One region of the Shewanella halifaxensis HAW-EB4 genome, then DNA from elsewhere that is predicted to be linked to it. Evidence: predicted binding sites of a transcription regulator. Region 1 holds the regulator's gene; each other region holds the start of a gene.
What was found. The regulator NrdR, encoded in region 1, represses ribonucleotide reductase genes. The targets are predictions, from matches to a motif close to AAACACNANATNTNGTGTTT.

Region 1 (4,290 bases):
AGTGGTTGGTTGGCTCGTCGAGTAATAGCATGTCAGGCTTTTCAAGCAGCAAGCGACAAATAGCTACACGGCGACGCTCACCACCCGACAAGACTTCGATTTTCTCATCCCAATCTGGAAGACGTAGGGCGTTGGCCGCTCTATCTAATACCATCTCTAGGTTGTGGGCATCTTGCGATTGAATAATTGCTTCTAGCTGACCCTGCTCTTTAGCAAGGGCGTCAAAGTCGGCATCTGGCTCGGCGTAAAGTGCGTAAACTTCATCTAAACGCACTAAAGCATTTTTAGCTTCAGCAACTGCCTCTTCTACCGCTTCACGCACGGTTTGGTTTGGATCGAGTTTAGGTTCCTGCGGCAAGTATCCGATTTTGAGATCTTGCATTGGGCGCGCTTCACCCTCAATTTCGGTATCAAGACCCGCCATGATGCGAAGCAGGGTCGATTTACCCGAACCGTTTAGACCCAAAACACCAATTTTAGCGCCAGGGAAAAAGCTTAACGAGATATTTTTTAGGATCTGTTTTTTAGGCGGAACAATCTTGCCCACTCTAAGCATGCTATATACAAATTGAGCCATGTTATTTCTCTTCGATTGTATTTTTTCTACGTTGAATGGCGCTAATTCTACTCGATTCGATGCAGAACTTAAATCTGAATTCGAGCTGTTTATTTACGAGTTAACTCTTGAATAGAATGATGAGACTTGGGGTGTTTTTTACTCGTATTGGTGCTTTTTACGAAACTCTCTCATCTAGAAATGCAAGTAATTTCATGTTGTAAATGCTGGGATTGTGATCAAATGCGCTGTAGAATACCGCGCAACCCTATTACAAGACTTTACAGCTGGAGTGAGTAATGCTGAAAAAAGATATGAATATCGCGGATTACGATCCACAACTATTTGCAGCAATTGAAGATGAAACACGCCGTCAAGAAGAGCACATCGAACTCATTGCTTCAGAAAACTACACCAGTCCTCGCGTTCTTGAAGCCCAAGGTACGCAGCTAACCAATAAGTATGCTGAAGGTTACCCGGGTAAGCGTTACTATGGCGGTTGTGAGCATGTAGATATTGTTGAAGAGCTAGCGATTTCACGTGCTAAAGAGCTATTTGGTGCAACTTATGCCAACGTTCAGCCACACTCTGGCTCACAAGCTAACGCAGCGGTATTTATGGCGCTGCTTCAAGGTGGCGACACCGTTCTAGGTATGAGCCTAGCACACGGTGGTCACTTAACTCACGGTTCTCATGTGAGTTTCTCTGGCAAGCTATATAACGCAGTTCAGTACGGTATTGATGAAACAACCGGCAAGATTGATTACGCCGAAGTTGAGCGTCTAGCGGTTGAGCACAAGCCAAAGATGATCATCGCTGGTTTCAGTGCATATTCAGGCATTGTTGACTGGGGTAAGTTCCGCGAAATCGCTGATAAAGTAGGTGCATACCTGTTTGTTGATATGGCGCACGTTGCAGGTCTTGTTGCTGCAGGCATCTATCCAAGCCCAATGCCACACGCTCACGTTGTGACAACAACGACGCATAAGACACTCGCTGGCCCTCGTGGCGGCTTGATCTTATCTGCGATTAACGATGAAGATATCTATAAGAAGTTAAACTCAGCGGTCTTCCCAGGCGGTCAGGGTGGTCCATTGATGCATGTTATCGCGGCTAAAGCGGTTGCATTTAAAGAGGCGCTAGATCCAGAGTTCACCACTTACCAAGAGCAAGTGGTTGTTAACGCAAAGGCGATGGCACGCACTTTCATCGAGCGTGGCTACGATGTGGTATCTGGCGGCACTGACAACCACCTATTCTTGCTTGATCTAATCAGCAAAGATATTACTGGTAAAGATGCTGATGCAGCTCTAGGTAATGCGAACATCACAGTGAACAAGAACTCTGTACCTAATGACCCACGTTCACCATTTGTGACTTCAGGTCTTCGTATCGGTTCTCCTGCGATTACCCGTCGTGGCTTTGGTGAAGAAGAGTCTGTGCAACTCACTCACTGGATGTGCGATATCTTAGATGATATTTCAGATCTTGCCGTTAGCGAGCGTGTTAAGGCTCAGGTTCTGGAATTGTGCGCTAGGTTCCCTGTTTACGGTTAACCTTAAGGGTTAAATCAGGTAGACTCCAATGGCCGCATTTATGCGGCCATTTTTGTTCTTATTCGAGTATACATTTGATTCGAGCATACTTTCTGAACTGAGGTTTAGCTAAATCCAGTGAGTGAAACTAACTAATTTCTAAACGGAGGCTAAATGCATTGTCCATTTTGCAGCGCAACTGACACAAAAGTGATTGATTCGCGATTAGTCGCTGACGGCCATCAGGTTCGTCGACGTAGAGAGTGTGTTCAATGCCATGAACGTTTTACCACCTTTGAAGGTGCCGAGCTTGTGATGCCTCGGGTAGTGAAACAAGATGGCAGCCGCCAGCCGTTTGATGAAGAAAAACTGCGCGGTGGTATGTTAAGAGCCGTAGAGAAAAGACCTGTGTCTATGGATCAAATTGAGCAGGCATTAACTAAGATTAAATCGACTTTACGCGCGACCGGTGAGCGTGAAGTGAAATCAGAAATGATAGGTAACCTGATGATGGATCATTTAGTCAACTTAGATAAAGTTGCCTATATTCGTTTTGCTTCTGTCTATCGTGCCTTTGAAGATGTTTCAGAGTTTGGTGATGCGATCGCTAAACTGCAAAAGTAACCTATGCTACATGGGCTAAGTTCAACGTATAGCCCTCCATCAATCGAACAATCGGAATTGCCGCCATTATGTGGTCTATCGAAGACAGTCAAATGATGAGCCTTGCCATTGAGTTGGCACAAAAGGGCATGTACACCACCCGCCCAAATCCAAGTGTGGGCAGCGTTATCGTTAAAGATGGCGAGATCGTGGGTGAAGGCTACCATATTCGAGCCGGTGGCCCTCACGCCGAAGTTTATGCGTTAAATATGGCAGGGGCAGACGCCAAAGGCGCCACCGCTTATGTCACGCTAGAACCCTGCAGCCACTATGGCCGCACTCCTCCTTGTGCTAAAGCGTTAATCGAGCATGGTGTAAGCCGTGTGGTGATAGCCGTTACCGACCCTAATCCAGAAGTTTCAGGCCGTGGCATTGCCATGCTGCGCGATGCGGGCATTCGAGTCGATGTCGGCTTGATGACCGAAGAAGCTAAGCAAGTGAACCTAGGCTTTTTAAAGCGTATGGAAAAAGGCTTACCTTGGGTGACCGTTAAGCTTGCGGCTAGCCTCGATGGTAAGACCGCTTTGTCTAACGGTGTATCTAAGTGGATCACCGGACCTGAAGCGCGTAGCGATGTACAGCGACTTAGAGCACGCCATTGCGCTTTGGTAACGGGTGTCGAAACCATACTTGCCGATGATCCGTGTTTAAATGTGCGTCATAGCGAGTTAGGCTCGCTTGCAGGTCAACTTGCACCAGCAGAGATCCACCAGCCACTGCGCGTAGTATTAGACAGTCAGGCTCGCCTGGGTACAGAGCTAAACTTATTTAACAGCGCAAGTCCTATTCTATTGGTTTCAACAATCGCATATCCCGAGAGTATTCAGGCTGCTTGGCCTGCACATGTTCAAAGTCAGGTATTGCCAGCAGTTGATGCTCGTATCGATCTGCAAGCCTTATTAAGCTTACTGGGGAAGAGTTGTAATACCGTACTCGTTGAAGCCGGAGCAACACTTGCAGGCGCGTTTGTTAACCAAGGGCTAGTTGATGAAATCGTGCTGTATCAAGCGATGAAAATCTTAGGTGGGCAGGGGCGTAACTTGCTTGCATTAGATGATTTTCAAGCCATGTCCGACATACCGCGTATCAACCTAATCGATGAGCGCAAAGTGGGTAAAGATACCCGCTTAACGTTAAGAGTGAGTAATTAGTTTATGTTTACAGGGATTATTGAGTCTGTTGGCCACTTAAGAAAAGTAGAGCGCCGCGGTGATGATATTCGTTTAACGGTTGCCAGTGGCAAGCTGGATCTGTCAGACGTAAAACTAGGCGACAGTATTGCCACCAATGGTGTGTGTTTGACCGTTGTTCAGTTGATGGCCGACGGGTATGTGGCAGATATTTCAGCCGAAACTGTCAGTTTGACGGGTTTCTCTCATTATCCGGTGGGAAAAGCCGTTAATCTTGAAAAAGCGGTTACCCCTACAACCCGTTTAGGCGGGCACATGGTTAGTGGTCACGTCGACGGTATTGCTCATGTGGACGACAGGCAGTTTCGTGGCCAAGCGATTGAGTTTTGGTTAACACCGCCTGTTG
Region 2 (4,290 bases), 1.8 Mb from region 1:
GGGTATTTTGCCACCCGTTAAGGTAGGCGAGCGTTGGTTGGTTGATGGTGCAGTCGTTAACCCTGTTCCCGTTTCGGTTAGCCGCGCCATGGGCGTAGACCTCGTGATTGCGGTCGATCTGCATGGGCTTCGTCGTGGTCGTATGCAAGTTTTACCCGTGAATATGAAAAGTAACAAGCCAACACCCGAAGAAGTGCATGAGGCTGAGAAGCATAAAGATAAAGGCTTTACCGATCTGTTAGCTCGAGGCAGGGGTTACATTACGGGTTTAACTGATAAGTTCTCCCTTGGTGGTAAGAGCAATGCACCGCATAACCCTAATCCGGGGATGCTAGCGGTCATGCATCAATCGATGGAAATTTTGGAAGGGCGCCATAAGCGAGCGCGTTTGATGGGCGATCCGCCTGATATCTGTATCGTGCCGGATATAGGGAATATAGGAACTATGGAGTTTCATCGTGCTGAAGAAGCGATTGCGGCTGGTGAAGCTGCGGTTGAGAAAGTAGCGCACTTGATTGAAGCGGCTCTGATACAGCATGAAGTCTAAACGGTTTTGTGTGTTTGGTTTTTGAATAAAGAGGCGCTAATCGCGCCTTTTTTGTGACCTTTTTCTGGTTTTATATATGCCTAAATACCGTGTTTTACTGCTCATTGAGCTGAAAGCTCTTTTTAAGCAAGTTATAAGCTAGAACAAGGCCAGTTTGAACGCAGAACAAATTGAACCGCTTAGGACGTTTTGCTTGGCGTTAATACCAATCACATATTTAATGTGATTGGTATAACTCAAGAGTTGGCGTAAAAGTAATCAATTGATATTCTAATTAAAGAAGTCGGCACGTTAAATGCTTTAGAGATATTTATACTCTTTCTACGCCGGCTTTTTGACGATGAACCCACTTAGCAGTATCAGTAACGCAGTAAATAGTAATGCACTTGTATCCGACGCCTATGGCGTTAATAGTGGCCAGTCAAATGTTGGCGGTGCAGGAGTTGCTACAGAGGTAGGCGCTAAAACCGTCCAAGCTGAAACCACGTCGCTGACAAAAAATGATAATACGCTTGTGTTATCAGACCGTGCAGAAAGAGCGAAGAAAATAGAGGCGATGGCGAATGACTTTTTTAAAGGGGGGCAATTTAATTCGGCGCAATTACCGGCTCTCATTCAACGTCTCTATCAAGATGGCATTCTTTCAGAGGGGCAGCTTAATCGATTATCTAACAGTGGCTTTGAAATCCCCCCAGCCGATGAGCAATCGCTATCTGACTTTATCGACGAGCAACGTGCCAGCTTGAGTGATAGTGATGATGACAAAAAGCTAGCAGCGATGTTAGATGATGCAAAGTGGGTGATGGGAGCGATGGATATCTCTCAGTCGCCATTAGTTGCTCAGAAAGCCAACCGTGTTTCAAGCCAGATCACCGAGCTGTTAAATTCGGAAAAACCACTGAGTGAAGCGCAAGCAAATCATTACAAAGGACTTAAATCTTTGATGCAATTAGCCTCTATGACTGGTGAGCATCAACAGGAAAACGGTCAACTTAATAGCTACCTTGCTTTAGCTAAAAGACATTAGATTTTTATCCACAATTTATACCTAAATTATCCTGTCACTAGCCCGCTTCTAGGTCTTCGTCAAGGCCATAATTTGAGATCAGTGGCTTTGTAGGCATAACTGTTTTCTTATTGTCATCCTCTTTTAAAATAATGATCTGGATCAAAGTACTTATCATTATTTTATAGCTTAATACGCCACATATTGTGATTTATTGAAAAAGTAGCACTATATATAGTGTTACTTTGATGAGCGAGCTGAAGAGGATTTATACAATGCCAGTGGTTATTAAACGGGATGGTTACCGTACGCCTTTTGACGAAACAAGGATTAAAGACGCCGTGATAGCAGCTGCTAACTCGGCAGGTATTGAGTGCGCTGAATACGCACAACAGATTGCTGAAAATGTAAGAGAAAGTGTGTCGCAGTTAGCTGAAGTTAACATTCACGATCTGCAAGACACAGTTGAAAACTTGCTGATGGAAGGGCCGTACAAATCTTTGGCGCGCGTTTACATCGAATACCGTCACGATAGAGATACCAATCGTGAAGTTAGCAGTCGTTTGAATAAAGAGATCCGTGGTTTGGTTGAGCAAAGCAATGCGGCTTTGTTGAACGAGAACGCCAATAAAGACTCTAAAGTGATCCCAACTCAGCGCGACTTGCTTGCGGGTATCGTGGCCAAGCATTATGCCAAATGCCACATTTTACCTAAAGATGTCGTTGCCGCACATGAGTCTGGTGAGATCCACTACCACGACCTAGATTACGCGCCATTCTTCCCGATGTTTAACTGTATGCTTATTGACCTAAGTGGCATGTTAACTCAGGGCTTTAAGATGGGTAACGCTGAAATTGAAACCCCTAAGTCAATTTCAACCGCGACAGCAGTGACGGCGCAAATTATTGCGCAAGTGGCAAGCCATATCTATGGCGGTACGACGATTAACCGTATCGATGAGGTCTTGGCACCCTTTGTCGCTAAGAGTTACGACAAGCACTACCAAGTGGCATTAAACTGGGGCATTACTGACGCGAAAGCGTTTGCAACGGCGCAAACTGAAAAAGAGTGTCATGATGCATTCCAGTCACTAGAGTATGAAGTGAACACGCTACATACGGCAAATGGTCAAACCCCATTTGTGACCTTTGGTTTTGGTTTAGGCACCTCTTGGGAGTCACGCTTAATTCAACAGTCCATGATGACAGTACGTATTGCAGGTTTGGGTAAGAACCGTAAAACAGCGGTATTCCCAAAACTTGTTTTCGCTATTCGTGATGGCATCAACCATAAAGCGGGTGATTGTAACTACGACATCAAGCAGTTGGCACTTAAGTGCGCTTCAACGCGTATGTATCCCGATATTCTTAACTATGAACAAGTTGAGAAAGTGACGGGTTCATTTAAGACGCCAATGGGCTGCCGTAGCTTCTTAGGTACGTTCGAGCAAGATGGTGAGCTTGTGCATGAAGGCCGCAACAACTTAGGTGTTGTGAGTTTGAACCTGCCACGCATTGCGCTAGAAGCAAAAGGTGATGAAGCTGAGTTTTATCGTATTCTTGACACACGTTTAGCCATGTCTCGTAAGGCCTTGGATACTCGTATCTCGCGTCTTGAAGGTGTTAAGGCGCGTGTCGCTCCTATCCTTTATATGGAAGGTGCTTGCGGCGTACGTTTACGTGCCGATGACGATATTTCTGAGATCTTCAAAAATGGCCGTGCATCTATTTCATTAGGCTACATCGGTCTGCATGAAACCATTAATGCGCTTTATGGCACTGAAGAGCATGTTTACGACAGTGAAATGCTACGTGAAAAAGCCATTGCGGTTATTAAGTACATGAAGCAAGCAACTGACAGCTGGAAAGCTGAGTCTGGTTACGCATTTAGTTTGTACAGCACGCCAAGTGAAAACTTGTGTAGCCGTTTCTGTGCACTCGATACCAAGGTATTTGGTGTCGTTGATGGGGTTACCGCTAAAGGTTACTATACCAACAGCTTCCATTTGGACGTTGAAAAGCAAGTTAACCCATACGACAAGATTGATTTTGAACAGCCATATCCTGAGATAGCTAACGGCGGTTTCATCTGTTACGGCGAATTCCCTAACATGCAAAATAACGTAGAAGCGTTAGAAAACGTGTGGGACTACAGTTATAGCAGAGTGCCATATTACGGCACTAACACACCTATCGATGAGTGTTACGATTGTGGCTTTACTGGTGAGTTTAGCTGTACCAGTAAAGGTTTCACTTGCCCTAAGTGTGGCAACCATGAGCCAAGCCGCGTGTCAGTGACTCGTCGTGTATGTGGTTATTTAGGTAGCCCTGATGCAAGACCGTTTAACTATGGTAAGCAAGAAGAAGTTAAGCGCCGCGTTAAGCATCTATAATACCTAATTTGTAGCGCAATCATCGCGTTCAAGTAATGACTGAAATATGAAAGGTGCTGATATCAGCACCTTTTTTATCTCCCAAGCTGAAACGAGTTTAATATGAATTATCATCAATATTATCAAACCGATGTGATTAATGGGCCCGGTACTCGGACCACACTTTTTGTGTCGGGATGCGAGCATCAATGTCGTGGTTGCTATAACCAGTCCACTTGGAATCCTTGCTCTGGTCATCTATTTGATGAACAGATGCAACAGCGCGTTATTGATGATTTAAATGATCAGCGTATTAAGCGCCGTGGTTTGTCGTTATCTGGTGGCGATCCTCTGTTTCCTGCAAA
Region 3 (4,290 bases), 990 kb from region 1:
AGTTGCGTTAGAGATCTGTGAAGAGGTCTCTGACGGCATTAGCGCTGAAAGCGTAGAGTTACGTAGACCGTGTGTCTTGATCTCTTCGCGCAGTGTTTCCCAGTCGAGGTGCAATGGTTCATCGCAAATCTTATCTAGATCACGCTTGTAGGTATCAATGGGTAGAATACCCTTAGCGTAAGTGGTTTCATGAAACGCTGGACAAGCCCCTTGCTCTTGAGCAAGCTTCATTGAGGCTTTCAATAAGTAAAATTGAATGGCTTCAAATGTTTTATGGGTAATGCCGTTAGCTGAACCGTCTGAGTAACGTACGCCTTCTTTCGCTAAATAGTTGGCAAAGTTGATTACGCCTATACCTAGAGTACGGCGATTCATCGATGCTTTCTTAGCAGAGATGATTGGGTAATCTTGGTAATCAAGCAGGTTATCAAGTGCACGTACGGCAAGATCAGCCAGTGGCTCAAGTTCATCTAACTTCTTAATTGCACCTAAGTTCAATGCTGAAAGTGTACAAAGTGCAATCTCACCATCAGGGTCGTTAATGTTGTTTAACGGCTTAGTGGGTAGTGCAATTTCAAGGCACAAGTTAGATTGACGAACTGGTGCCACTTTAGAGTCAAATGGACTGTGAGTGTTACAGTGATCCACGTTCTGAATATAAATGCGGCCCGTAGAGGCACGCTCTTGCATCATCAGCGAGAATAACTCTACCGCTTTAATCTGCTTCTTACGAATGCTGTCATCGGCTTCATATTTAAGATATAAGCGCTCAAACTCTTGTTGATCTTCAAAGAATGCATCGTACATTCCAGGCACATCTGATGGACTAAATAAGCTGATCATGCCGCCTTGGATAAGGCGTTGATACATCACCTTGTTGATTTGAACGCCATAATCCAAATGACGAACACGGTTATCATCAACACCACGGTTGTTCTTAAGTACCAACAGCGACTCAACTTCAAGATGCCACATTGGGTAGAACAAGGTAGCAGCGCCACCGCGTACGCCGCCTTGAGAGCACGACTTTACCGCTGTTTGGAAGTATTTATAAAATGGTAAGCAACCTGTATGGAATGCTTCGCCACCGCGGATAGGGCTACCAAGTGCGCGAATACGGCCTGCATTGACACCAATACCGGCACGTTGAGAAACATACTTAACGATTGATGATGATGTGGCGTTAATTGAGTCTAGGCTATCACCACATTCAATCAGTACACATGAGCTGAACTGACGAGTTGGCGTGCGAACGCCAGCCATAATTGGCGTAGGCAGTGAAATTTTGAATAATGATGTCGCATCATAGAAGTCTTTTACGTATTTCAGGCGCGTCTCTTTTGGATACTTAGCAAAAAGACAGGCTGCAACCAAAATATACAGGAATTGCGCACTTTCGTAGATCTCATGGCTAACACGATTTTGAACTAGATATTTACCTTCTAACTGCTTAACCGCAGCATAAGAGAAGTTCATATCGCGCCAATGATCGATATAGCCATCAAGAATATCTAACTCTTCTTGGCTGTAATCTTCTAGAATGTGTGCGTCATACTTGCCTTGCTCAACAAGTTTAACGACATGATCGTATAGTTTCGGTGGTTCAAATTGGCCGAAGGCTTTCTTACGTAAATGGAATACAGCAAGACGAGCAGAAAGAAACTGATAATCAGGTGCTTCGGGGGAAATTAAGTCAGCAGCCGCTTTAATGATAGTCTCATGGATGGCTTCAGTTGCAATGCCGTCGAAAAATTGCAGGTGAGAACGCAGTTCTACTTCTGAGACTGAGACATTGTTAAGTCCCTTTGCCGCCCATTCAATAACACGATGGATTTTGTCGAGATCGATAGTCTCACGCTCGCCACTACGCTTTGTGACTGTCATATTGCTATTCATTAAAATAGACCTTGATTTTTATATTTATGAAAGTGACCCGTTCAGGTTCACCCTACGTTTCCCTGTAAACAAACCGTTTTTAACCGTAAAAACGCTAGGTTCCTTTTGTTGACACAAAAGACTAAATAGTGTCTAGCTTTGTTGCTTACACACTATATATGGTGTTTTGGAATTCAATATCTACAAGATAGTGAGGTTGTTGGTTTTTTGCAAGTGTGAACTTTGGGGGCAAGCTGTGGATATCTTGAGGATAATTGAGCCTGTTAGTGATGGCTAACCGTTAAAGCTTGTTTTGGTTTGATTTCCTTTGTGTAGGTGAAGATTTAGCCGAATAAAAATGATCTGTCAGATCGCCACTTAGTTGAGCGATCCGTCCAGATCATTTTGAGTACTTTGGTATGAGAACGAGTAGCTTGTTTAACCACTGATTCAAAACTGCACACACGCTAGCTTTATAGTAAATGGTGCACTAAATTTTTTTATTGAAAAAGTCGGCTAAGCTGTGACCACTTTCAAAACTGAAGTCGGCTGGCCAGTTACTTGGATTATCATCGGGTCCGATATAACCCCACGCGGCTAAACCTGAAATCATATTAGCGGACTTTGCCGCCACAAGATCACGTTCAGCATCTCCTAAATATAGGATGTTTTCTGGTAGAACCTTCAGCTGCTGCGCGGCTAATAGCATAGGAGCGGTATGGGGCTTTGAATAAAGAGTTGAATCACCACTGACTACAGCGGGCATTTTTGCTGTTAAGCCAAGCTTATTTAATAAAGGCCTTGTGAAACGAGCTGGCTTATTGGTGACAACACCATATGGAATTGATAGTAGAGTGAGCGTATCGAGTAATCTATCTAAGCCATCAAACAAGTCGCAGTTGTCACCGTTTATTTGCTGATAGTGATCAAAAAGAGACTGCTGTAATACCGGTACACTCTCTTCATCTATTGCGGGCAGGGCCGTTCTGATCATTGCAATGCTGCCGTGTGAGGCACTGGCTCTGAGCTTAGCTAACGGCACTCTCTCGTGGCCATGAGCTTGTAGCGTCATATTAAGCGCTTCTACCATGTCTGGTGCTGTATCGGCCAGCGTGCCATCTAAATCAAATAGCACGCCTTTGATTAGGGTAAAGTGGGCGTTAGTCATTTTTAACCGTAGCTATCATATAGTTAACTTCAAGACTCTTGGTGTATCTAAAGATATCGGTGATAGGGTTGTAGGTAATACCGACTGCATCAGAACAGAACAGCTCTGCCTTATCAGCTAAGTCAATTAACTCTGAGGGCTTAATAAACTTATTATGGTCATGGGTACCGACTGGTAGCATCTTTAACAGGTATTCAGCGCCAAGAATAGTTTCGACATAGGCGCGGATGTTGCGGTTAATTGTTGAGAAAAAAACAAAGCCACCAGGTTTAACCATATCGGCGCAGGCTTGGATCACAGAGCTAGGATTGGGAACGTGCTCAAGCATCTCCATGCAGGTAACAACGTCGTATTGCCCACGATGTTCGTCTCGATGGGCTTCTGCGGTGTTTTTGACATAGTTTATCAACACACCTGTTTCTATGGCATGAAGCCTTGCAACATCAAGTGGTTCGTCACCCATATCAAGACCAGTTACTTGGGCACCAATTTTTGCCATGCTTTCAGATAAAATACCACCGCCGCAGCCGACATCGAGCACTTGTTTACCGAAAATACCTCCGGCAATTTGATCAATATAATTAAGACGTAAAGGGTTTAAGTTGTGCAGTGGCTTAAATTCGCCTTCAGGATCCCACCAGGTGGCAGCCATTTTCTCAAACTTAGCGATCTCTTGTGGATCAACATTATTGTGTGTTTGCACTTAAATTACCTCTCAGTGACAAATCCGTGTTTACGTCACATTATAATGAATAGTGGCAAGAAACAAACAAGTTGTGATGTTGAGCTTCAAAGTGGTCAATTATTGCGCCTATGCCTTGATTTTAATCAAGTGAATTGGCTTTTTTCGGTTATTTAAACTGAATCTATATTTGGGTATAGCGCCATAAAATAACTGTGTTAGAATGCCAAATCACGTTTTCAAGCATAGCTATTCTAGGAAATAGGAATAGCACGCTAAATTTCAGGGGATCGAGCAGTTTATGACTGATCTGGCTTCATCTATAACACCAATTAATATTGAAGACGAATTAAAGAATTCATACTTAGATTACGCCATGAGCGTAATCGTTGGCCGTGCACTGCCTGACGTTCGTGACGGTTTAAAACCGGTACATCGCCGCGTACTATTCGCCATGAGCGAATTGAAAAACGACTGGAACAAGCCTTATAAAAAGTCTGCTCGTGTCGTTGGTGACGTAATCGGTAAGTATCACCCACATGGTGATACAGCTGTATATGACACA

Region 2: nrdD (anaerobic ribonucleoside-triphosphate reductase) is a predicted target of NrdR. The motif match lies at 1,777-1,796, and genes of this name have one in related genera.
Region 3: nrdA (class 1a ribonucleoside-diphosphate reductase subunit alpha) is a predicted target of NrdR. The motif match lies at 2,044-2,063, and genes of this name have one in related genera.

What each region holds. Positions count from the first base shown of each region.
Region 1 covers NC_010334.1:1,462,305-1,466,594, forward strand. Annotated here, with positions in the region: gene ettA (energy-dependent translational throttle protein EttA) at 1-577, opposite strand, end outside; gene glyA (serine hydroxymethyltransferase) at 856-2,112, shown strand; gene nrdR (transcriptional regulator NrdR) at 2,266-2,715, shown strand; gene ribD (bifunctional diaminohydroxyphosphoribosylaminopyrimidine deaminase/5-amino-6-(5-phosphoribosylamino)uracil reductase RibD) at 2,784-3,905, shown strand; gene SHAL_RS06145 (riboflavin synthase) at 3,909-4,290, shown strand, end outside.
Region 2 covers NC_010334.1:3,263,556-3,267,845, reverse strand. Annotated here, with positions in the region: gene rssA (patatin-like phospholipase RssA) at 1-547, shown strand, start outside; gene SHAL_RS13965 (hypothetical protein) at 888-1,574, shown strand; gene nrdD (anaerobic ribonucleoside-triphosphate reductase) at 1,829-3,946, shown strand; gene nrdG (anaerobic ribonucleoside-triphosphate reductase-activating protein) at 4,049-4,290, shown strand, end outside.
Region 3 covers NC_010334.1:2,454,731-2,459,020, forward strand. Annotated here, with positions in the region: gene nrdA (class 1a ribonucleoside-diphosphate reductase subunit alpha) at 1-1,896, opposite strand, end outside; gene SHAL_RS10640 (HAD family hydrolase) at 2,366-3,043, opposite strand; gene ubiG (bifunctional 2-polyprenyl-6-hydroxyphenol methylase/3-demethylubiquinol 3-O-methyltransferase UbiG) at 3,036-3,746, opposite strand; gene gyrA (DNA gyrase subunit A) at 4,027-4,290, shown strand, end outside.